Microbulbifer sp. A4B17: one gene and its partner. Each later gene encodes a partner of the first gene's protein in a complex. Links are inferred from orthologs where the notes say so. Each region holds a gene or a part of one and is shown on either strand. Other genes may lie near its edges.

Region 1 (12,397 bases):
CCGCATGAGCAATGATTTTCACAAAGCCCTGGGTATCGTTGGCGGCCATAGCGCGACCATTGATAGCAAACGGGAAGCTGCCTACGTTGTAGGGCTCGCCATCGGCTTTCACCTGTTCTTCAGTGCGGCCAACCGCAGCGATTTCCGGGTGAGTGTAGATAACGTTGGGGATCACGTCGTAGTTCATCATCGGTTTCTGGCCGGCGATGCGCTCGGCAACCACAACACCTTCTTCTGAGGCCTTGTGCGCCAGCATTGGGCCGCGTACCACGTCACCAATCGCCCATACGCCCGGAGCAGAAGTCATGCACAGGTCGTTGACATAGATGAATCCACGCTCGTCCATCTTCACACCGGCATCTTCAGAAAGAAGGCCTTCAGTGTAAGGGCGACGGCCAACGCAGACGATCAGCTTGTCGAAAGTTTCCTGGTGCTCTTTACCATCTTTGTCCTGGTAAGTAACAACCACTTCCTCGCCTTTCACTTCGGAGCCGGTTACGCGGCAAGCGAGGCGGATATCCAGGCCCTGCTTCTTGAAGATTTTCTGGGATTCTTTGGCAACCTGCTGATCCATAATTGCCAGGAATTTATCCATCGCTTCCAGAACAACCACTTCGGAGCCCAGGCGGTTCCATACGGAGCCCAGCTCCAGACCAATTACGCCGGCACCGATAACACCCAAACGCTTTGGAGTTTCAGTGAATTCCAGAGCACCAGTGGAATCGACAATAATTTTGTTGTCTACCGGAGCGGGCGGAATATTTACCGGTACAGAACCGGAAGCCAGAATGACGTTTTCGGCTTCGTAGACGGTGCTGTTGCCTTCGTCGTCAGTCACTTCCACTTTCTTGTTAGCCAGCAGCTTGCCGGTGCCGAAAATGGAGGTCACTTTGTTAGCTGTGAACAGGCCAGCTACACCGCCGGTCAGCTTGTTAACAATCTCGCCTTTGCGCTCGATCATCTTGCTCACATCCATCTTGATCTTGCCGACTTCAATGCCGTGCACGTCGAGAGCGTCTTTGGCCTCGTGGTACTTCCAGGAGCTGTCCAGCAGTGCCTTAGAGGGGATACAACCTACGTTCAGGCAGGTGCCGCCATTTACGTATTTACCTTCCTTGTTTTTCCACTTTTCGATACAAGCGGTTTTCAGACCCAGCTGAGCGGCACGGATGGCAGCGACATAACCACCAGGACCGGAGCCAATTACGATTACGTCAAATTTTTCGGACATGATCAGTTCCAGATATTTCTAATGCAGTGTGATCGAGGGGGCCCTTAGGCCCCTGGACTTATTTTTTAAACTTCGAGCAAGATACGCGCTGGATCTTCGATCATTTCCTTGATCGCCACCAGGAAGCCAACAGCTTCCTTACCGTCGATCAGACGGTGGTCATAGGACAGCGCCAGGTACATCATCGGCAGGATTTCCACCTTGCCATTCACCGCCATCGGGCGCTCCTGGATTTTGTGCATACCCAGAATTGCGGTTTGTGGTGGATTCAGAATCGGGGTGGACAGCAAGGAACCGAATACACCACCGTTGGTGATGGTGAAGGTACCGCCAGTCATCTCTTCGATAGACAGTTTGCCATCGCGGGCGCGAACACCCAGGTCGCGGATATTGTTTTCCATATCCGCCAGGCCCATGTTCTCCGCATTGCGCAGAATCGGCACAACCAGGCCTTTCGGAGAGGAAACCGCTACACCGATATCCTGGTAACCGTGGTAAACGATATCGTTACCGTCGATAGACGCGTTCACCGCGGTGTAGCGCTTCAGCGCTTCTACTGCAGCTTTTACGAAGAAGCCCATAAAGCCCAGACGAGTGCCGTTGTGGGTCTTCTCGAAAAGGTCTTTGTAGTTCTTGCGCAGGTCCATAATCGGCTTCATGTTCACCTCGTTAAAGGTGGTGAGCATGGCGGTGGACTGGGAAGCGTCCAGCAGGCGCTCAGCGATACGCTTACGCATACGGGTCATAGGAACACGCTTCTCTACGCGCTCACCCGGAGCAACCGCAACTTCAGCAGCAGCGGCGGCAGGTGCAGCAGCGGCAGCCGGCGCAGTGCCCGCTTTCATTACGTCTTCCTTGAGAACGCGACCACCCTTGCCAGTGCCTTCAACACCCGCCAGATCTACGCCCTTCTCAGCAGCCATTTTCTTGGCAGATGGCATAGCAATTTTGTCGCCAGCCGCAGGAGCAGCCGCTTCGGCAGCCGGAACTTCTGCTTTTTCTTCTGCGGGGGCAGTGGCTGCGCCAGCGCCCGCTTCAAACTTGGCAATCACCTCATTGGAGAGGACGGTATCGCCCTCACCCTTGATGATTTCAGTCAGGGCACCATCGGCAGGTGCAACAACTTCCAGCACAACTTTATCGGTTTCGATATCCACGATCAGCTCATCGCGGGACACAGCTTCACCGGGTTGTTTATGCCAGGTGGCGACAGTTCCGTCCTGAACAGATTCAGGGAAAGTTGGCGCTTTAATCTCGATCGTCATTTTTTCTGTTTCCTGAGATTGACTCTTCACTTATTACTGCCGCCGGTTATTTGACGGTCAGCGCCTCGTTGATGAACTTATTCTGTTCTTCAAGGTGCGTGGACATATAGCCCGCCGCAGGTGCTGCGGATGGGGCGCGGCCCACGTATTCCAGATCCAGCTTCGGATGGGTTTCCGACAACAGGCGACGCAAGTGGTGCTGGCTGGAGTACCAGGCGCCCTGATTCATGGGCTCTTCCTGACACCAGGCAACACTCTTGATCTTCTTGAATGCGGAAACCGCTTCCACAAACTCTTCGTCCGGGAATGGGTACAGCTGCTCGATTCGTACGAACGCCACATCTTCCTGCTCGCGCTCCATACGGGCTTCCAGCAGGTGGTAGTAAACCTTGCCGGAACACAGAACCAAACGCTTCACTTTGTCTGGATCTACGCCCTGGTCCTGGATCACGTTGTGGAAACGACCCTCAGCCAGCTCTTCCAGGCTGGAGGTTGCCAGCTTGTGGCGCAGAATCCACTTCGGGCTCATGATTACCAGAGGACGACGCATGGGGCGCACAGCCTGGCGACGCAGCAGGTGGAAAATCTGCGCAGGGGTAGTGGCGTTACACACCTGGATATTGTGTTCGGCACACAGCTGCATAAAGCGCTCAAGACGTGCAGAGGAGTGCTCTGGGCCCTGGCCTTCGTACCCGTGCGGCAACAGCATTACCAGGCCGCACATTCGGCCCCACTTGTGCTCACCGGAAGTAATGAACTGGTCGATCACAACCTGGGCACCGTTGGCGAAGTCACCAAACTGAGCTTCCCACACCACCAGAGACTTAGGTGTAGTGGTCGCATAGCCGTATTCAAACGCCAATACCGCCTCTTCAGACAGCAGCGAGTCGTAAATATAGAAAGGCGGCTGGTCTTCGAACATATGCTGCAAAGGCACATAGCTCTGACCGTCTTTCTGGCTGTGAATCACCGCGTGACGATGGGAGAAGGTACCGCGACCCACATCCTCGCCAGTGAAACGGACCATAAAGCCGTCTTCCAGCAGTGTGCCGTAAGCCAGGGTTTCCGCCATACCCCAGTTCAGAGGCAGGGCACCGCCGGCCATCTTGCGGCGGTCTTCATAGATTTTGGAGACCTGGCGCTGCATCACAATGCCATCGGGCACATTGGTCATGCGCGTGGCGACATCCTGCAGTTTCGGCAATGCGTAGCCAGTATCTGCGGGCTCGTTCCAGTCGTGGCCCAGGTAGGGGCTCCAATCCACAAACATGGAGGAGTCGGGCTTCTTCACAAGACCGGTAGCAACGTCTTCACCGGCATCCAGTTTGTCGCGGTAGTCGTTAGCCAGCTTGTCTGCGGCAACCTTGTCCAGGATGCCCTCGCCCACCAGCTTCTCGGAATAGAGCGTGCGGGTAGTCTTGTGCTTGCGGATGGTCTGGTACATCAGCGGCTGGGTACCAGAGGGGTCATCGGTCTCGTTGTGGCCGCGACGACGGTAGCAGACCAGGTCGATAACGATATCTTTCTTAAATTCGTAGCGGTAGTCCACCGCTAGCAGCGCGGCCAATACGACCATTTCCGGGTCGTCGCCATTTACGTGCAGCACCGGCGCATCGATCATCTTAGCGGGATCGGTGGAGTACTCAGTGGAGCGGGCGTCTTCGCGCTTGCTGGTGGTAAAGCCCACCTGGTTATTCAGTACGATGTGCACAGTACCGCCGGTGTAGTAACCGCGGGTCTGGGACATCTGCAGGGTTTCCTGCACAACACCCTGACCAGCAAAAGCCGCATCGCCGTGGATGTTGATCGGCATTACCTTCTCGCCAGTTGCATCTTTACGGCGGTCCTGGCGGGCACGCACGGAACCAACAACAACAGGGGCACTGATTTCCAGGTGCGAAGGGTTAAAGGCCAGCGCCAGGTGAACTTCACCACCGGGAGTCATCACATTGGAGGAGAAGCCCTGGTGGTATTTCACGTCGCCGGAAGTATCGAGAGTTTTCTTGCCTTCAAACTCCTGGAACAGGTCCGCCGGATTTTTACCGAGGATATTGACCAGGGTATTCAGGCGGCCGCGGTGGGCCATACCGATCACGACTTCCTTCACCCCGTAAGTGCCGGAGCGACGGATCAGAGCGTCCATCATCGGGATCAGGCTCTCACCACCCTCTACACCAAAGCGCTTGGTGCCGGGGTACTTGGAGTCCAGGTGGCGCTCCAGACCTTCAGCAGCAGAGAGACGCTGCAGAATTTCAATCTGGATATCGGTGCCGAAATTGGCTTTGGACTGGCTGCGCTCAAGACGCTGCTGGAACCACTGCTGCTCTTCCAGGTTGGAGAGATGCATGATCTCAGCGCCCAGGTTGCCACAGTAAGTGCGCTCCAGGCCCTCGACAATTTCGCGCAGGGTTGCTTCTTCTTTGCCGAGAAACAGGCTGCCGGTATTAAAGGTGGTGTCGAAGTCACCTTCGGTCAGGCCGTGGTAGCTCAACTGCAGGTCAGGCACCTGCTCGCGGGCCATCAGCCCCAAGGGGTCGAGGGTCGCTTTTTTATGGCCGCGATGACGGTAGGAATCGATCAATTGCAGAACTTTAATCTGCTTGCGCTCGTGCTCGATATTGGCAGAGCCTGCCGCACCGGGAGCCGCTACCGGGCGCGCGCGATGCTTGCTGAGCAGCTCAAAGTGCTGGCGTACAGCAGCGTGGGAAACATCACTGCTGCCTTCAACGCGGGGGAGGCTGTCGAAATAATTGCGCCACTCCTCGGGGACACCGTTGGGGTCGTGCAGATAGGTCTCGTAAAGCTCCTCCACGTAGGCAGCATTGCCCCCGGAGATATGGGAGCTACGCCACAGCTGCTCCATGGTACTTTCGTGCATGTTGATGCCTACCTCAATTGCAGTGTGCTGATCTTCTCTTGAGCCACTGCGCTTTCCTTTCACTCACAAAAGGGGAGGCGCACAAAGCCACCTCCCCTTTTCAGTTTTTTGCCGGTTAAAACCGGCTTTTGTCATTTGCTTGGCACCCTACCTGGCACCGGGTTCACAGAACGCGAACCCTTAGCGGGCCGATAATCGGCCGCAACATCCCCTTACACGGCACGGGTCAGCAGCATATTGCGGATATGGCCGATCGCACGCGTCGGATTCAAACCTTTCGGGCAGACATTGACACAGTTTTGAATACCGTGGCAACGGAAAACACTAAAGGGGTCATCCAGATTTGACAGGCGTTCATCAGTAGCCAGGTCGCGGCTGTCCGCCAGGAAGCGGTAAGCCTGCAACAAACCAGCCGGGCCGATAAACTTGTCCGGGTTCCACCAGAAAGACGGACAAGAGGTGGAACAGCAGGCACACAGGATACATTCGTACAGACCATCGAGCTTCTCGCGGTCTTCAGGAGACTGCAGACGCTCAATAGCCGGTGCTGGTGTATCGTTCTGCAGGTACGGCTCAATCTTCTTGTACTGCTCGTAGAACTGCTCCATATCCACGACCAGGTCGCGGATAACCGGCAGGCCCGGCAGAGGACGCAGAACCAGTTTACCCTTGGGGGCAGCTTCAGACAGTGGCGTAGTGCACGCCAGACCATTGCGACCGGAAATACTCATGCCGTCTGAGCCACAGACTCCCTCACGGCAGGAGCGACGGAAAGACAGGGTCGGGTCTTCGGCTTTCAGCAGCTCCAGAACATCCAACACCATCAGGTCCTTGCCCTTGGTGTCCAGTTCATAGTCCTGCATGTAAGGCGCTTTATCGGTTTCCGGGTTGTAACGGTAAATGCTTACTTTCAACATACTCTATTCCGCTCCCGAATCAGTAAGTCCGAGCTTTCGGTTCAAAGGCTTCCATAGTGTTAGGCGCGAAGTTTACCGCACGCTTGCCAACACGTTTTTCCGCAGGGAAATACATAGAGTGGCACAGCCAGTTTTCATCATCGCGCTCCTGGAAGTCCTCGCGGGCGTGAGCACCACGACTTTCTGTTCGAGTCTCTGCGGCAACCGCAGTGGCCTCGGCAACTTCCAGTAAGTTCTGCAGTTCCAGTGCTTCAACACGGGCAGTATTGAAGGCTCGGCTCCGGTCGTCGAGGCGTACATTTTCAATACGCTCGCGCAGATCTGCAAGTTTCTTCACGCCTTCAGCCATAAAGTCGCCGCGGCGGAAGACACCAAAATGGTTTTGCATCACACCCTGCAGCTCTTTGCGCAGGTCCGAAGCCTTCTCACCGGTCTCGTTGGTCTCCAGGCGATTCAGGCGAGCCATTGCGGCTTCGAGATCGGACTCTGAAGCTTCGCGGTGCTCGATACCCTCACGCAGGGATTTCTCGATAAACAGACCGGAAGCGCGACCGAACACCACCAGATCCAGCAGTGAGTTACCACCCAGACGGTTAGCACCGTGTACAGATACGCAGGCAACCTCACCACAGGCGTAGAAACCATCGATAATCTGGTCGTTACCGGCAGCGTCCTGAGTCAAAGCCTGACCGTGAACGTTAGTCGGAATACCACCCATCATATAGTGACAGGTAGGTACTACCGGGATCGGCACCTTAACCGGGTCGGCGTGGGCGAAAGTCTTGGACAGTTCACAGATACCGGGCAAGCGGCTGTTGAGCAATTCCTCACCCAGATGGTCGAGCTTTAGGAATACGTGATCGCCTTCCGGACCACAACCGCGACCGTCGAGAATCTCGAGAACCATAGAGCGAGCCACAACGTCGCGGGAAGCGAGGTCTTTGGCGTTAGGCGCGTAGCGCTCCATGAAACGCTCGCCATCTTTATTGATCAGATAGCCACCTTCACCGCGACAACCTTCAGTCACGAGTACACCGGCACCGTAAATACCAGTGGGGTGGAACTGCCACATCTCAATATCCTGGACCGGCATACCGGCACGCAGGGCCATACCGACACCGTCACCGGTATTGATGTGTGCGTTGGTGGTGGAAGCGAAGATACGACCGGCACCGCCAGTAGCGAATACAGTCGCTTTGGATTTGATATAAACCACTTCGCCATCTTCGATGCACATGGCGATCACACCCACAACAGCACCGTCCTGGTTCTTCACCAGGTCAATCGCAAACCATTCGTTCAGGAATTCGGTTTTGTGCTTAACGTTGTTTTGATAGAGAGTATGCAGCAGTGCATGGCCGGTACGGTCAGCAGCGGCACAGGTACGTGCAGCCTGGCCACCGCGGCCGAAATCTTTGGACTGACCGCCGAAGGGGCGCTGATAGATGCGGCCTTCCTCTGTACGAGAGAAGGGCAGCCCCATGTGCTCAAGCTCAAATACTGCCTCAGGGCCTACGGAACACATATATTCGATAGCGTCCTGGTCACCAATGTAGTCGGAACCTTTAACGGTATCGTACATGTGCCAGCGCCAATCGTCGTTGGGATCTGAGCTGGCGATCGCACAGGTAATTCCGCCCTGGGCAGATACCGTGTGAGAACGCGTCGGGAATACTTTGGTAATAACCGCAGTTTTATAGCCGGACTGGGCCATCTGCAGGGCAGCGCGCATACCGGCACCGCCACCACCAATTACAATCCCGTCAAAAGAAATAGTACGCATGTTCGCCATTGCTTATACACCCCAAAGAATTTCAATGCCCCACACCGTGTAGAGCACGGCAACCGCAGCCAGAATCACTTCTACGAACAGGCGCAGAACAGTGGCTTTACCACCCATCATCCGGTTGGTGATGTAATCGGTAACCACGGACCAGAGGCCAATCCAGGCGTGAATAATGGTGGACAGCAAAGCAACCAAGCTGAAAACACGCATCCAGCGCTGGGCGAACAGTTCAGACCAGGCCTGATAGCCGAAGTCCTTACTAAAAAAGATAAAACCCACTATAAAGAGGGTATACGCGAGCAGTATTACCGCTGTGACTCTCTGATAGAGCCAGTCGAAGGTACCACTACGACCAAAGCTTGTTACTGTTTTTACCACAACCATACTCCCGCAAGAAGAATAAGGATTACAGCCAGTACCAGCACTGAAACAGCGCTGCGGCGGCCGCCTTCGAGACTTTCACCCATTCCCATATCCATAAACAGATGACGTACACCTGCCAGTATGTGGTAAATAAGTGCCGCCAGTGCCGCCCAAAGAATGAGCTTTGCAGGGATACTGTTAAATATCGCTGCGACTTCGGCGAATCCCTGCTCTGATTCCAGGCTGACATCGAGCATCCACAGTAGTAGTGCAACAACAGCAAAGAGCACTACACCGGAAATACGATGCAAAATGGAAACCACAGCGGCAGCGGGAAGCTTTATAGTGGAAATGTCTAAATTGACAGGTCTGTTTTTGTTCACAGGAAAAACACCTTGTTGCCCTGAACGACCGGGCGCCCGTTAGCTTTTCAATGGAGGGACGAGCTGCTTGCTGATCACTTTGCACTCGACCTGATTAAGTCTTATACAAAGTAGCCGTACCGTGGCGCAAGCCGCGCGGATTATAGGCATTCAATAGTCAAAACACAACGAACGCCTGCGATTGCGCGGGGTTCCCGCCAGTATCGCGCAGTTTTTTAGTAGCTGCGGGATTTCCTCAGACTTTCCTGCACACTATCTAGACAAATACTCTACAAGCACGGGTCGGAGCCGGATATCCTGTCGCCAATAGACTGGTCGTCCATTCCTTTTGGTTTGACAATTTGCGGCGCGGCACTTAAGTTTGGCCCCGCTCAAAAGGCCGCTAGCACCCGAAAACAGCGGGAGAAGGCCGGCATAAGAACATTTTTAGGAGTCCGCAATGTCCGATAAAAAAGCGCACCTCACAGTCGATGGTATCGACGGCGCTCTTGAGATGCCCGTTCGCTCCGGTACCCTCGGCCCCGATGTTATCGATGTCGGCGGTCTGACCGGCAAAGGCTTATTTACTTACGACCCGGGCTTCGTGTCTACCGCCTCATGTGATTCCAAGATCACCTTTATTGATGGCGGCAAAGGCCAACTGCTGCACCGCGGCTACCCCATCGAGCAACTGGCAGAAAAATCCGACTACCTGGAAACCTGCTACCTGCTGATGAATGGCGAACTGCCCAATGCACAAGAAAAGAAGAAGTATGTAGACACTATTATGTCTCACACCATGGTTCACGAGTCCCTGGTGAACTTCTTTAAAGGCTTCCGTTACGATGCCCACCCGATGGCGATGATGTGCGGTGTAGTTGGAGCCCTCGCTTCCTTCTACCATGACTCCCTGGACATCACCAATCCAGAGCACCGCGAGATTTCCGCCCATCGCCTGATTGCTAAAATGCCAACCCTGGCAGCCATGTGTTACAAGCACTCCCAAGGCATGCCTTTCATGTACCCGGACAATAGCCTCAGCTATTCGGAAAACTTCCTGCACATGATGTTTGGCAACCCCTGTGAGCCCAGCAAGATCGACCCGGTTGTCGCCAAGGCAATGGATATTATCTTCCTGCTGCACGCAGACCACGAACAGAATGCATCCACATCTACTGTTCGCCTGGCCGGCTCCTCCGGCGCCAATCCCTTCGCCTGCATCTCCTCTGGTATTGCCACCTTATGGGGGCCCGCTCACGGCGGAGCCAATGAAGCTGTATTGAACATGCTTCAGGAAATTGGCGATGAAAGCCGCATCGACGAGTTCGTGAAGCGCGCCAAAGACAAAAACGACCCATTCCGCCTGATGGGCTTTGGACACCGCGTTTACAAAAACTTTGATCCTCGCTCCCGCGTAATGCAAGGCATCTGCGATGAGGTTCTGGGTGCCATGGGCGCAGAAAACGATCCTCTACTGAAAATTGCCAAGAAACTGGAGAAAATCGCCCTTGAGGACGATTACTTCGTAGAGAAGAAACTCTACCCGAATGTAGACTTCTACTCCGGCATTATTATGAAGGCTATCGGCATCCCCACCGATATGTTCACCGTAATCTTCGCCACCGGCCGTACCTCAGGCTGGATCGCGCACTGGAATGAAATGATTTCCAACCCGTATAAGATTGGCCGCCCTCGCCAGCTGTATACCGGCTACCCGCAGCGCGATTATGTGCCGCTTGAGCAGCGCTAATTTCAAGTATAAAAAACCCGGCTAAGCCGGGTTTTTTATTACCTAAATAGCAAAAGCTTCTCTAGTTAAGTCAGCGCTAACCAATAACTTTTCGATAAAATTACAAAAGCAAAGAGCTGAAATGTGACGCGCATCCCACTTTTGGAATTTTACCGAATCCAGTCCTTTTATAGCGGTTAAACCTGCTGTCATCCAATGTAAAATCCGCCACGCCCGCTGGGACTCAAATAGCTTTGCTTTCTTTAAGCTACCCCCAACTTCGCGGCACGATCAGACCTAATAACAACCCTTTAAAATTTACTGGGACTAAACTCATGCTTAGTTTTATCTCTGGAATGTTCCGAAGTAACAAATCAGAAGACGCGGCGGACCTTGAAGAAAAATACACTCGCAGCTCCTACGCAGGAACTAAAGGAACCCGCACCATTTCTTACGACCCGACTTTAATCAAGGCTCTGGAAGACGATCACCGCACCTTGATCGGCATTTTTCAGCGCATGTGGTCCGAGGGTTACGAAAAGCAGAACTATCGCCAGCTGTCACAGTTACTGACCCAATTTAAGTCCGGCTTTCAGGCCCACTTAATTAAAGAAAATGTGCGTTTTTATGTATACCTGGAGCAGGCTCTGGTTGGCGATGCCCACACTCTACAGGTAGTAAAAGACTTCCGCACTGACATGAACGAAATTGCAAATGCTGTTGTTCAATTTTGCAAGCGTTACAACCACGAAGCCTTTACCCCAGAAATGGTTCGCGATTTTAAAATGGATTACCAGAAAATCGGAGAGGCATTGACTCGCCGAACAGCTCTGGAAGAAAAAGAACTCTACGTCCTTTACCAACCCTCCTAAAAGCAACGTTTAGTTTTTTTATCAGGAGTGATGAGATATTTAACCTAGAAATACCAGCAAGAAACAATTCTTTACAGTAGCCATACCACTTTTTGCAGTCAGCAGCCCACAAGGACGGGGCCGCACACTTTGCGACCCGCAAATGGTCTTAAAAAAAACTGAAAAGCCGCACTTCCCATCCCGCACTTTTATACAACCAACAAAATAAGCACCTAATTTGGGCAAACTACTTTTGCCTACCTTCCAGGAATATTCCAAAACTGTGGACACCGGTTAAATCTAACCCAATTTTCCGACCTGACCTTACTTTACACCCATTTCTCTATCGTCATCATCTAATCGGCACTAGACCTTTATTTAATTTTGTTTAAACATATAGATATTAGAATTCAAAAAAATACTCCAGAGTGGGATATTAGTCTAAGAATTTTTATAAGCCATCTGGCAAACAAATTAAAAAATAGAAAGGCTGATAGAAAAACCAAAGCAGTCGGGGGGGAGGTATGACTGAGCTAGACGATACACTTGTCGAGCAATTACCAAGCGGTATACATGCTAATGACAGCAGTTACCCAATTTATGTAATTATCGGTACGGGCCCTGTGGGCGTACGCTGCGCACAAAAACTGCTGGAATTCTGTGATGAAGCTCAAATTGTTATCTACGGAGCGGAAACAGAGACTCCCTACAACCGGGTTAAGCTCTCTCAATATTTATCAAGCCATGTAGAGCTGGAGGAACTTGATAATCCTATCCTCAGCCAAAGTGATCATCGGCTTGCCGAATATATTGACCGCAAGATCATCTCTATTGATCGCTCACAAAAAACGGTTACCGATGCCGCTGGAAATATACAGCCCTACTCCAAGCTGATAATAGCGACTGGGTCAAATCCTATTATTCCAAAGATCCAGGGCGCGGATCTGCCGGGTGTTTATCCTTTTCGAAGCCTAAAAAATACCAACGATTTGCTCGACTTAAGGGAGCAAAATGC
Region 2 (12,370 bases), 290 kb from region 1 along the record:
CCTCTTGTGCAATCATTTATTCGGTGCCCACAAGCACCATATTTGGTTACATGTTATGACCGGAGTCTGAGCGGTTGGTTTCCCCGACTGGGAAAATTTTCCGCAATTTTAACTCCTGTCACCCAGTGTTTCCGGCTCGCCGGCCATCACGGCCTGGACTGTCCGGTCTATCGCCTCCCGTGCGCGAAATATTCTAGAGCGCACAGTTCCCACCGGGCATCCCATAACCTCGGCGATTTCCTCATAGCTCAGCCCCTCAAGCTCTCTCAGCGTTACCGCTGAGCGCAGATCCTCTGGCAGTGCGCGAATAGCACGATGCACCGCCGCTTCCAGCTGATCGCGAAACATCTGGCTCTCAGGCGTCTCGTTGTCGCGCAGCAGGTCAGCACCCGAATAAAATTCGGCATCCTCCAGTTCAACATCAGAAGATGGCGGCCGACGGCTGCGGGAAACCAAGTGGTTCTTGGCGGTATTGATCGCAATTCGATACATCCATGTGTAAAAAGCACTCTCGCCGCGAAAATTGGCCAGAGCACGATAAGCCTTAATAAAAGCCTCTTGGGTTACATCCTGTACTTCACTGTGGTCCTTAATGAACCGACTCACTACAGCAACAATTTTGTGTTGGTACTTGAGCACTAGGAGATCAAATGCGCGCTTGTCTCCTTTTTGTACACGCTCAACCAACTCACGGTCACTCGTTGACGCCTGATGCGCTGTCATCCCCAACTCCCATATCCAGCCACACTGCGGGCGCCACAAAATTTGACTGCGGGGCCACCGGCGCAGGCGTTTCTTTTACTGTGTTGATGACAATGACAATAGGACATAAGTTCCACGTCAAATCGACGAATAATCAGGAGGCGCTATACTACGCGACCCTTAAACATAATTGAAATCTATGAATGCCCAGGCAAACTACGACGTTCTCGTAATCGGAAGCGGTGCGGCAGGCCTCACACTGGCCCTGCATCTCGCCTCCCAGTATCGCGTGGCCCTGCTCTCCAAACAGAGACTGCAGGATGGCTCCACCTGGTTCGCCCAGGGAGGCATCGCCGCAGTGCTGGATGAGATGGATTCGGTTGAGTCGCATATTGCAGACACATTAGACGCGGGTGCAGGACTCTGCCACCCCGCTTCAGTGCGCTTTACCGTAGAGGAGAGCACTGCTGCGATCCGCTGGTTGATCGACCAGGGAGTGGACTTCACCCGCGAACAAAAGGGCTACCACCTCACTAAAGAGGGGGGGCACAGTCACCGACGTATCATTCACAGCGCCGACGCCACCGGCCGAGCGGTACACAGCACACTGATCACCAAGGTCCTGAACAGCCCCAATATCGACTGCTTTGAACACCGTGTCGCCATCGATCTGATCCGCCAACCAGACCCGGATAAAGGCCGCTTTCGCTGCGCTGGCGCCTATGTGCTCGACAAGAATACCGATGAAGTTGAGCTGATCCAGGCCAAAGCCGTCGTCCTGGCTACAGGCGGTGCCAGTAAGGCCTATCTCTACACCAGCAACCCCGACGGTGCCAGCGGGGATGGAATCGCAATGGCCTGGCGCGCCGGTTGCCGCGTTGCCAATATGGAGTTCAACCAGTTCCATCCCACCTGTCTCTACCACCCCAAGGCCAAGGCCATGCTGGTTACCGAGGCATTGCGCGGTGAAGGCGCCCTACTCAAGCTTCCCGACGGCAGTCGGTTTATGGACCGCTTCGACAAGCGGGGAGAGTTGGCGCCACGGGATATTGTCGCCCGGGCCATCGACCACGAGATGAAGCGACTGGGTGCCGATTGCCTCTATCTGGATATCTCCCACAAAGATCCGCAGTTTGTGCGTGACCACTTCCCCACAGTTTACAGCAACTGCCTTCGATACGGCATTGATATCACTCGTGAGCCCATTCCCGTTGTACCGGCAGCCCACTATACCTGCGGCGGCATTATGGTCGACCGCCACGGCCGCACAGACCTCGATCAACTTTACGCTATCGGCGAAACAACCTTTACCGGCCTGCACGGCGCCAACCGCCTGGCCAGTAATTCCTTATTAGAGTGCCTGGTTTATGCACGCTCGGCGGCGCTACATATTGATGAGCACCTGGGTATGGTGCAGGCGCCCCGCCCATCTCCCGATTGGGACGCATCGCGAGTCACCGATTCCGATGAAGACGTTGTGATCTCCCACAACTGGGATGAACTGCGCCGCTTTATGTGGGATTACGTGGGCATTGTGCGAACCCGCAAGCGACTTTTGCGCGCTCAACACCGGGTGAAACTGCTGCAGAAAGAGATTCGCGAGTTCTACGCCAATTACCGTATCAGCAACGACCTGGTGGAACTGCGCAATCTCTCACTGGTATCGGAACTGATTATCCGCTCAGCCCTGGATCGCCGCGAAAGCCGGGGGCTGCACTACTCCCTGGACTACCCGCATCTGCGAGAACTGGCAATGGACACTATTCTGGTGCCTGAGAACTTTGCCGGCCAGCGCCAGTTTATTTAACCGACTGACTGTTTTAGTTACAGGCGCGGTTCCAGCCCCACTAAGGCCGCCCTGTAACGCTAACGGGAACAGCGGAGTGCTACCTGAAGCCTGCGCCAATCCTGCGGCGCCAGCATATCCCTAGCCAGCACCAAGCGCAGCCTGCGCCCACCGCCGTCCCGGCCGTTGATCACCACCAACCAGGACCAAAGCACCAGCTCACCAACAAACTGGAACTCGCGATTCTCAGCACCATCAGGACGCCAAAACCATCTCCGCTCGCGGGTCGATAAATGGCCTCGCACAGTTTTCATACGGCGCCACTCTCCCCAGACGTAAATTACAACGAGCAGGCTGGCTATCCCAGATAACAATAGTGGCAAGTTACACAGCCAAATAAGCAGAATCGCCAGAAAGGCAATCAGTAAAAGGAGTAGCAGTAAAAGAGAGGAGGGCGCAACGGCGCAACTCAAGCGGGCGCTGCGCTCATAAAGTCGTGGAGTTGAGCTATTCCTGGAGTCCGGTGTTGTCACGAATTATCTGCACTATACGCTTCAACTCCGGGTCAGCCGGATCTTCACGGCGCAGGAACCAGGCGAACAGATCCTGGTCCTGCTCATCGAGCAGGCGGATATAGCGCTGCTGATCCTCGGGCTCAAGGGTTTCATAGACATTATCCAGAAACGGCAACAACACCAGATCCAATTCCAACATGCCACGGCGACTGGCCCAAAACAGGCGGTTGCGATCCATACTTCTTTCCAACCAGGTAAAAAGCGCAGTATACCCCCTGCCCCACCAAACTTGAAAAGGACGCGAAGAACCCCAAATATTGCCCCGAATACAAATGCAGGTGGCAGGATTATGGATCAGCAGCAATGGCAGGATTTTCTCAGCAACGAAGGCGCCATTTGGGAGGGCGGTAAAGCTCACTTTCCTCTCACCAGTCGCGAAGACCCTCAGAGTTTGCACCTGCTGGACCTGGGTCCAATCGGGGCCATTTCTATAACTGGCCCCGACAGCCAGAAGTTCTTGCAAGGGCAGCTCACCTGCGATCTGGTCAACCTTCCGGATGAACACAGTACCCTTGGCTCCCACTGCAACCCCAAGGGACGTATGATCAGCGCCTTCAGCGCGCTAAAACTCTCACAAAGTGAGTTCGTCTTCCGATTACCGAGGGATTTGGCCCCCATTGCCCAGCAAGCACTGGCCAAATATGCCGTCTTTTTCAAAACAGAGCTGCGCGACATCAGCGATGAAACCCACTGGCTAGGTCTTCAGGGGCGCCATGTCGCAGAGCGCGCCGCCAAACTATTAGGCTTCGAACAGCCCTCAATCGGTGAAGTGAAGCTGTTTGATTTCGATGGTGAGCGCTGCATTGCCCAGTGTGTCACTGAGCTGCAACTGGCCATCCTGGTACCCACCAGCAAAGTGCAGCAGTTGTGGCAAAAACTGTCACCAGAGTGTGAGGCCACAGGCTATGACCGCTGGCAAATGCGCCAAATTGAAGCCGGTATCCCCCAAGTGGATTCAGCTACAACAGAGATGTTTATCCCTCAGATGACCAACCTGCACCTGCTAGGTGGCGTCAGCTTTAAAAAAGGCTGCTATACCGGCCAGGAAGTAATTGCCCGTATGCAGTTCCGCGGTGCAGCCAAACGTCGTCTTTACCGAGCCAGTTGCGCTTCGGGGGACCTGCCCGAATCAGGCACAGAAATCTATGGCGACGGACAACAGAGCATCGGTAACCTGGTAGAGGCCTGCCACAGTAAAGACGGCAATCAGCTGCTTGCCGTACTCACTATCTCCAAGGTAGCCGCAGGTGAAACCTTACGTTTGAAGGATGGCCGCACCCTGGTCATTGAAGAACTGCCCTACGATGCCGATGCCGACCCACTGGCCTAGACCTGAAAAATTTTCCTAACCTTGAAGGCGGCTTTTTAGTCGCCTTCTTCGCTTCTGCTCCAAAGCCATTTAGAGACAATAAAAAGACTCAGAGAGTAAAGAGAGCTCCAAAGCCTAAAATGGAGCTTAATGCCGCTACTATATTTATGGTTATTTTCCCAATTAATAACCATTACCTAGAAAACAGCAACAGAGAGAGGCGACATTGAAAGAGTTGGACCAACTGATTGTCGTGCTTGAATGCTGCATAATACTGGCAGGCTTTGCCGCAATCGTTGGCACACTCCAGCCCCAAAAAGGCAGGAATCTAAGTAAGGGAAAAATTGTATCTCTTGCGATGATTATCTATATCAGCCTAATCAATGCGCTACTTGCCGCTTTTACCCTAACCCTATCCAACTTTGATCTCAGTGATCGTACCCTGTGGCTGATAAGCAGTATCGCCATGAGTGCGGCCACATCATTTTCTATCGGCTATCTCTGGGTAAAGAAGCGCCTCAGGTCAGTCTCCCTTGTCGCGAAAATTACCTATTTCTTTCTCTTCGGTATCGCCGGTTCAGTGGTTCTTATCAATATGATGAATGCCCTTGGGATCATCTTTGACAGGGAGTATGCGCCTTATTTCCTATCCTTTGTATGCAATCTCTTTGTCGTAGGCTACGCATTTTCAAGGTTGCTTATGCGCCCATTATGGGCCGTAGTCAGGGAGAAGGAATCGAGGCAAATAAGCTAGGACCTAAAATTCACACAAAAAATCTAACTCGTGACCTAATAAAAATCTCAAACGGCATGCCTGCCCACTTAACTTAATATTTCAACGAGATTCATAGACCGTAGAAACAGAGAACTAAAATCAGGGTATTGAACAGAGAAATACAATTTATCAGTAGCCACTATCACTCTTATACTGATATTAATTTTTCCTATTTAACCTTTCTGCTTAGGGCAATAGCGGAAGATGGAAAAGCTGTCGGCACAAATCGATCAATTACTTGTCATTATCGAGATATCCATAGTGCTGGCAGGCTTTGCAGCAATGGTTGCCACATTTCAGTCACGAAAAATAGAGAGCATATCCAGGGGCCATGTAGTGTCTCTGGCCATGATTGTCTATATCAGCCTGTTTAGTGCGCTACTCGCCGCCTTCTCTCTGGCACTATTGAATTTCCGTATCGATGCCGGCTATGTCTGGTCAACCAGCAGCTCCTTGATGGGAATTGCAACCACAGGGTTTATTGTCTACCTATGGAAGAAAAGACACTTTAAGTTTGTGTCAATCATAATGAAAATGACCTATTACGGGCTCTTTGGTATTGCTTCATCAGTGGTAATCGTCAGCACCCTCAACGCCACCGGTGTGCTGTTCGAAAGAGAGTTTGGCCCTTATTTCTTAGCCTACATCTGCAATCTGTTCTTTGTAGGATTTGCATTTGTCCGACTACTAATGCGTCCCCTATGGAAGGCAGTTGAGAGTAAAAGTGCCAAGCCCCAGGAAAGTCGAGTGAAGAGCCGATAGCAATACAATCTGCCTCAACTCAACCTGAATTCGCACTACTTACCTTAACTGCAATATCAAGGAGACGCTGACCCAGTAAAACAATATATATTCAATGTAGTTTTAGATCGTCTATAGACAGATGGCTTTAGCATCGTACAGCTACCATTTAACGACTTCTTGGAACAGCTTGAGAAAGCATTATTTCTCAAAAATCTCCCAAAATGCATACATCCTCAGTGGGACCATTCGATATACACTACCAGCCTGAATAGGCCAAGAAAACTTATCATGTTACTGCATAGTTTCAAATAAAAGAGAGATAGAGAAGGGATTTATAATTATGTAATTACCAAGAACAAAATATTAATTAAATTAAAACTCGACAAAATTAAAAAGGCGGCCCCTAGGGCCGCCGATTAGAGCACTAAGCTACTTGGAAATTACAGGCAATCACCGTCTCTACTTCCTCCTGAGAGCCGCTAGAGAACTGAGATTCACCCATAGGTTCACCTCCAAAAGCAGCCATCGCATTGACTAGGCTATCTGTCATATCCGCTTGAAGCGCTGAGTCAGATGTCACAATAGAACTTTCATCAACTCCGACCTCAAACCCATCACATTCAGCAACTTCTTCCTGGCTAGGCTCAACCAAAGCACTAGCCATAAAGTTACTGCTAGCAACAACATCCGAAGTTGGGAGTGCCGCAAGAAGACCAGGAATGCTAGAGGCTGGTATCGCACTCCCGCCATCATTTGGCTGCACATAACTGATGGCATTGTCCCCACCCAAGAAATGCCCTTGGACACGCAACTGCTGATTTAGATCAGAATCAATAAGAATTACTAAATCATCACCATCCTGATGGAAACTAAGTTGCTCTCTTGTAATACCATCGGTAAGCATTATCCAATCTGTACCACCGCCAGTATTATCAATCGTATCAACACCCCCATTTATTCCAAAATAGTAGTCATCATCTCCTAAACCACCAACTAAAATATCATTGCCACCTTCACCGGATAAAATGTCATTGTCATTTCCACCGTAGAGCAAGTCGTCGCCATCTCCTCCAACAAGCCAATCACTACCATCGCCTCCATCAAGGGTGTCACTCTCATCTTCACCATACATTTGATCATCACCCTCTCCACCATATAATGTGTCTTTGCCTGAGCCACTTCCAGAGCCATTTCCACCAACAAGCGTATCAGCGTCAGCTCCCCCTAGAAGCTCATCGTCACCTCCAAAGCCATACAATGTGTCGCTACCAGCAAAACCACTAATTTGATCATTGTCAGACGTGCCTAATAGCTGCTCGCTATTTGCAGTGCCTTCAATAACACTATCAAACTCAATACCACCGTTGTCTGTGCCACCGTTGTCTGTGCCACCGTTGTCTGTCGGCAAAGGAACAAGTAAATTGGTAATATTAGCGGCAGAGATTGAATAAGTACCATTATCTGACCATATCGCGCTAATAGCTTTTTCTCCGCCTTCAAAGTGCCCCAAAACTCGAATTTTCTGATTCATATCAGAATCAATCAATATTAGAAGATCAATTCCATCTTGATGGAAGCTCAACTGCTCATGGGTAATACCATCCCAGAAAAGTACTAAGTCAGTTCCACCACCAGTGTTATCAATGGTATCTACACCATTATTTGTGTAAATGTGATATTGATCATTACCCGAGCCTCCGGCTAGAAAATCATCTCCATCCTCACCGAACAGGATGTCATCTCCATCCTCACCGTAGAGCGTATCATTACCAGAGTTACTATTGTGACCGGTTCCTCCGCTGAGGTAATCATCCCCCTCTCCACCGAGAATTTCATCATCACCCGCCATCCCAAATAAAGTGTCATTGCCCTCAAGCCCATTAACTTGATCATTGCCCGATGTACCCTGCAGGTTCTCATCATCACTTGACGTGCCTTCGATAACCGCATCAAAGTCACTACTACCTGCAGCAACAATCTGGTTAATTTCACTCCCAGTGAGTGCGAACTCCTGATTCAAGGGATCATCTCCATTGGGCTGGACATAATCAATCGCATAATCACCTCCCAAGAAGTGATTCAGTATTCGGACAGACTGCTCTGAATCCTCATCAACCAGTATCAGTAAGTCATCACCCTCACGCTGGAAACTCAAACGATCCCGGCCAATCCCACCATTAAAGAAGAGCCAATCTTCACCACCGCCGGTGTTATCGATTACATCCTGGCCACCACCAGGATAGTAGACATAACGATCATCTCCTTCACCGCCAATAAGGTGTTCACTCAGTTCTCTATAACCCCACAGAGTGTCATCCCCAGAGGTGCCATAAGTAATCACACGGCTTTCTATTTGAGCTAGGTCTAGAGTAGAGCCATCATCAAATATAATCTCATTGATTTTATGGTGATCCGTAAGGCCGCTAAACCAATCGGTAACACGAATAGAATCTGAACCGTTGCTATGAGCAATCAACATATCATTGCCATGCCGTTCAAATTTGAGGTCAACCTGGGAAATACCTGCACCAAATCGAATAGAGTCTGAAGATGGATCAATATCACTCGAATCCTCGCCATAACGACGCTCAGTCAAGATATCCTGCCCATCTCCCAAATTGAAGCGATACTCATCGTCACCAAACGAACCATATAAAGTATCGTTACCTGTACCGCCTTCGAGGATATTGTTATTTTGAGTACCGTAGTAACTGTAGGCAGAAATAACATCATCACCAGCGCCACCGATTAAGGTATCACTACCCTCACCGTTAATAATGTCATTGCCTTCACCGCCATCCAACAGCCCTGAGCCGGTTAATGTGTCAGCGCCAGCGTCACCAGATAAAGTACCATTACCACTCAGCTGGTCATTACCTTCACCGCCATAAATCGTATTTGCTCCAGAGTAATCCTCAATAACATCATTCCCTTCATCACCGTAAAGCTGATCGTCACCGCTGTTGCCATAAATTGTATCGGCATCTTCGCCACCGTGAATCTCGTCATTTCCAATGCCGCCAAATAGTTGATCCTGACCTGCTGCACCAGAAATGACATCATCACCATTTTGACCATAAACAATATCGCTACCGCTTCCAGCTACAATAGTGTCATCATCCGCGTGGCCATAAATACTATCAGTGCCATCCGTGCCCAGAAGCGCTTGCTGTTTTATTTCTTCATAATTCCAGGAAGTTGAATCAGCAAAAACAATACTGTCGATGCCCGATCCAGCCACGGATTCGGTCTGAGATGAGAACTGGTCTGTGATACGGATACTATCTCCAGAAACGGAGTTAGTGATGACCAAATCGTTACCGTCACGGCGTAAAACAAGGTCTTCTGGGTTCACGTCAGTAAATTCCAAGCGATCTGAATCACCGCCTTGATCATCTATATGATCGACACCGTCTCCCATACTAAAGCGATATACATCACTTTCTGCGAGCCCTTTCAGCTCATCATTTCCGGTACCACCAATTAGCAGGTCACTGCCCTGGCCATTCAAGATATCATTGCCATCACCACCGCTAAGCTCACCGCTTCCAATCAGCGTATCGTCACCGGTATCACCATAGAGACGACTGAAGCCAGAACCACCGTCGAGATAGTCGTTACCTTCGCCACCATAAAGATCATCATCTCCATCTTCTCCATAGATTTGGTCAGCACCTTCACCACCAGAAATAATGTCATTACCAATGGCACCATAGATAGTGTCATCTCCTTTTCCGGCATCGATAGTATCTGCATCTGCATGACCAAAAATTTCATCAGCCTCATCGGTACCAGCTAATACACTTTGTTTTATTTGCTCGTAATCCCAAACTGAACCATTTGCAAATGCAATGCTATTAACACCTGATACACTCACGGCACCTGCTGCTGTCGCAAACTGATCTCGTACACGAATAGTGTCTGAAGTAGAAACATTGGTAATTAAAAGGTCAGTACCATCCCGACGTAACAGGACGTCTTCAGGGTTTACATCGGTAAAATCAATACGGTCCTGATCGCCAGCGCTATCCGTAATTAAATCTGAACCATCACCTATCGAGAATTGATAAGTATCGCTACCACTGCCACCAATAAGAGTATCATCGCCACCATTACCAATAAGCAAATCATCAGAACTATATGCTTCAATAGTGTTTGATTCGCTATCACCTAGTAGCACTTTTGCTTTGAGATCTTCGAGCGTCCAAATTGCACCTGAGCTAAATTCAACTCGATCTACCGCAGAGCCAGTAAATCCTTCATTTACAAAGAAATCTTTTACTGTAACAGCATCATTCGCACTATACCTAATAACCAAGTCATCGCCGCTGCGTTCTACGGCCACAGAAGACTCAGAGACAGTTTCATCGAAGCGTACCGTCTCAGTGGTAGCAATATCTTGCTCCCCAGTAATTATCTGATCTTGACCATCACCCAAAGAGAACAAATAGGTATCACTTCCACCATTACCTATCAGGGTATCATTACCCTGTTCACCATTTATGATGTCATCGGATTCATAGCCAGAAATAGTTTCTGAAGCTGTTGTTCCTGTTAGAACCAGCTGTTTGACTTGAGAGACATCCCAATTAGTTCCATCAGTAAAACTAATCGTGGAAATTTTTTCTCCAGAAGAGTCAAAATAATCTGTGATGGTAACCGAGCTATCCCCATCTACAACAGAGAGTACCAAGTCATTTTCAGAACGAATAGCCTTAACTGATTCAGGGAGAATATCAGCACTAAATTGCAGCTGGTTGTTTTCGCTACTTAAATCGATTATCTGATCGTGACCTCCATTAGCACCGACCAAATACACATCATCACCGCTTCCACCTTCCAGAACATCATCACCATAGCCACCTTCAAGGCTATCGTCACCTGCACCACCGATCAGATAATCATTGCCACTACCACCCTCAAGAATATCATTACTATTGTTATAACCTTTAATTATATTATCGGCATCATCACCAATTAAAACCATTGCTTTAATATCATCAACACTCCACACCAAGTCACCGCCATAAAATTCAATTTGATCAATCGCAGTTACAGTAGATGCATCACTGGCAAAATAATTAGTAATAGAAACCGTATCTCCCGTATCACTATTTTCTAAGATGAGATCATCACCACTTCGAGTAACAACCATCCTATAAGGGCTAATATCATCGGAAAAAGCAATAGTGCTAAAACCTGTATCACTACTGTTGTCAATGATGTCCTGGCCGTGATTAAGCCCAAAGTAGTATTTGTCTGAGCCTGCACCTCCGGACAAGGTATCATTACCTTCACCACCGATTAATAAATCATTGCCATTGCCACCTTGCAGGTTATCATCACCGGCATCACCAGCAATGTAATCATCTCCTTCTCCACCTTGTACATTATCAGCTCCTTCACCACCATAAAGAAAGTCGTTTCCATCAGAACCACTTAATACATCACTACCCTCACCACCAAATACAATATCGTCACCTTCGCCACCATCGATAGTATCTACACCAGACTCACCACTTATCAAATCCATACCGGTACCACCGGAAAGAGTGTCATCCGAAGAAGTTCCATCAATTATTTCATCATCAGCACTAATACCAGAGGTGTCTCCTACTGCACCTTCAGGCAAATCAAGATCTTCACCCGGGGTTGCAACCAAATTTGATTCGGTAGCAAAACTAGGTTCATGCGAAAGAAGGGTACCATCTGGTAGTAAAATGTGCTCCATGGTGGCTCCTGCGGGCACTAGATAGGAACCATCTTCCGCAGGAACCCCAGCCATTACTTCACCTGAGTCAGAAGTGTAATAAGTTAAGGCACCAGTTAAAGATATTGCGCCTCTTTGAAGCCAGGTAGAAGGATCAATAGGATCAACGCCTTCTGTAGAGGCATCTACTGAAATCAATTGACCCGCATACCAAGCCATGAAAGTCGTACCGCTTTCCGCAGTTGAATCATCATTAACAGTACTTTGTGCAAAGGCAGACCCAGTGCCAGTGGAAGCAAATAGAGCAGAGCTACCCACAACAGAACTGCCAGTAGAAAAAGTGGAAGATTGTGAGCTCTCAGATCTATTATTTGCTATACGAGTGCCAATATTTAACGCCTGATACTGTAAATTGGAGGCGATATACTCCCCGGTTAGCTCTTCACCGTTAAGATATATATCTATCGAATCGCCTTTTATGGATACGGCATTATTATCGCCATAAATTAGCAACAAAGCACTTCCATACTGATATAGATTAGCCGTATCTAGAGAAGCTCCATCAATATAAACTTCATTATTTCCTGAGTAATCAATAATATCATCAAGCCCATCTCCAGCACTCAATGAATATGTATCATTACCGTAACCGCCAAACATATAATCTCTACCATGACCACCGGCTATCCAGTCATTTCCATTTCCACCAACAAGGACATCATTTTCAGAGCCACCGATTAGCGTGTCATCTCCCACGCCCCCAAATAAA

The links.
Region 2: the proteins of sdhA (region 1) and BTJ40_RS15505 are in contact, whole or in part, in a crystal structure (PDB 6C12), measured with the Escherichia coli proteins. The link is inferred for Microbulbifer sp. A4B17 from one-to-one orthologs.

The regions. Positions count from the first base shown.
Region 1 is NZ_CP029064.1:3,799,514-3,811,910, forward strand. The notes cover bases 5,698-8,582. They hold sdhA (succinate dehydrogenase flavoprotein subunit), read right to left. Parts: upstream 8,084-8,582; coding sequence 6,311-8,083; downstream 5,698-6,310. Other genes in these bases: BTJ40_RS16725 (succinate dehydrogenase iron-sulfur subunit), read right to left, coding at 5,698-6,291; sdhD (succinate dehydrogenase, hydrophobic membrane anchor protein), read right to left, coding at 8,087-8,455; sdhC (succinate dehydrogenase, cytochrome b556 subunit), read right to left, coding at 8,449-8,582. Also shown: lpdA (dihydrolipoyl dehydrogenase), read right to left, coding at 1-1,231; odhB (2-oxoglutarate dehydrogenase complex dihydrolipoyllysine-residue succinyltransferase), read right to left, coding at 1,297-2,496; BTJ40_RS16720 (2-oxoglutarate dehydrogenase E1 component), read right to left, coding at 2,543-5,374; more of BTJ40_RS16725, read right to left, coding at 5,587-5,697; more of sdhC, read right to left, coding at 8,583-8,823; gltA (citrate synthase), read left to right, coding at 9,263-10,552; BTJ40_RS16750 (hemerythrin domain-containing protein), read left to right, coding at 10,867-11,403; BTJ40_RS16755 (FAD-dependent oxidoreductase), read left to right, coding at 11,907-12,397. UniProt on the Escherichia coli protein: Two distinct, membrane-bound, FAD-containing enzymes are responsible for the catalysis of fumarate and succinate interconversion; the fumarate reductase is used in anaerobic growth, and the succinate dehydrogenase is used in aerobic growth.
Region 2 is NZ_CP029064.1:3,513,269-3,525,638, forward strand. The notes cover bases 1,619-4,476. They hold BTJ40_RS15505 (succinate dehydrogenase assembly factor 2), read right to left. Parts: upstream 3,242-4,476; coding sequence 2,996-3,241; downstream 1,619-2,995. Other genes in these bases: nadB (L-aspartate oxidase), read left to right, coding at 1,619-2,509; BTJ40_RS15500 (protein YgfX), read right to left, coding at 2,569-3,021; BTJ40_RS15510 (folate-binding protein YgfZ), read left to right, coding at 3,353-4,393. In the rest of the region: RNA polymerase sigma factor RpoE, read right to left, coding at 109-723; more of nadB, read left to right, coding at 902-1,618; BTJ40_RS15515 (hypothetical protein), read left to right, coding at 4,599-5,126; BTJ40_RS15520 (hypothetical protein), read left to right, coding at 5,352-5,909; BTJ40_RS15525 (calcium-binding protein), read right to left, coding at 6,316-12,370. UniProt on the Escherichia coli protein: An FAD assembly protein, which accelerates covalent attachment of the cofactor into other proteins.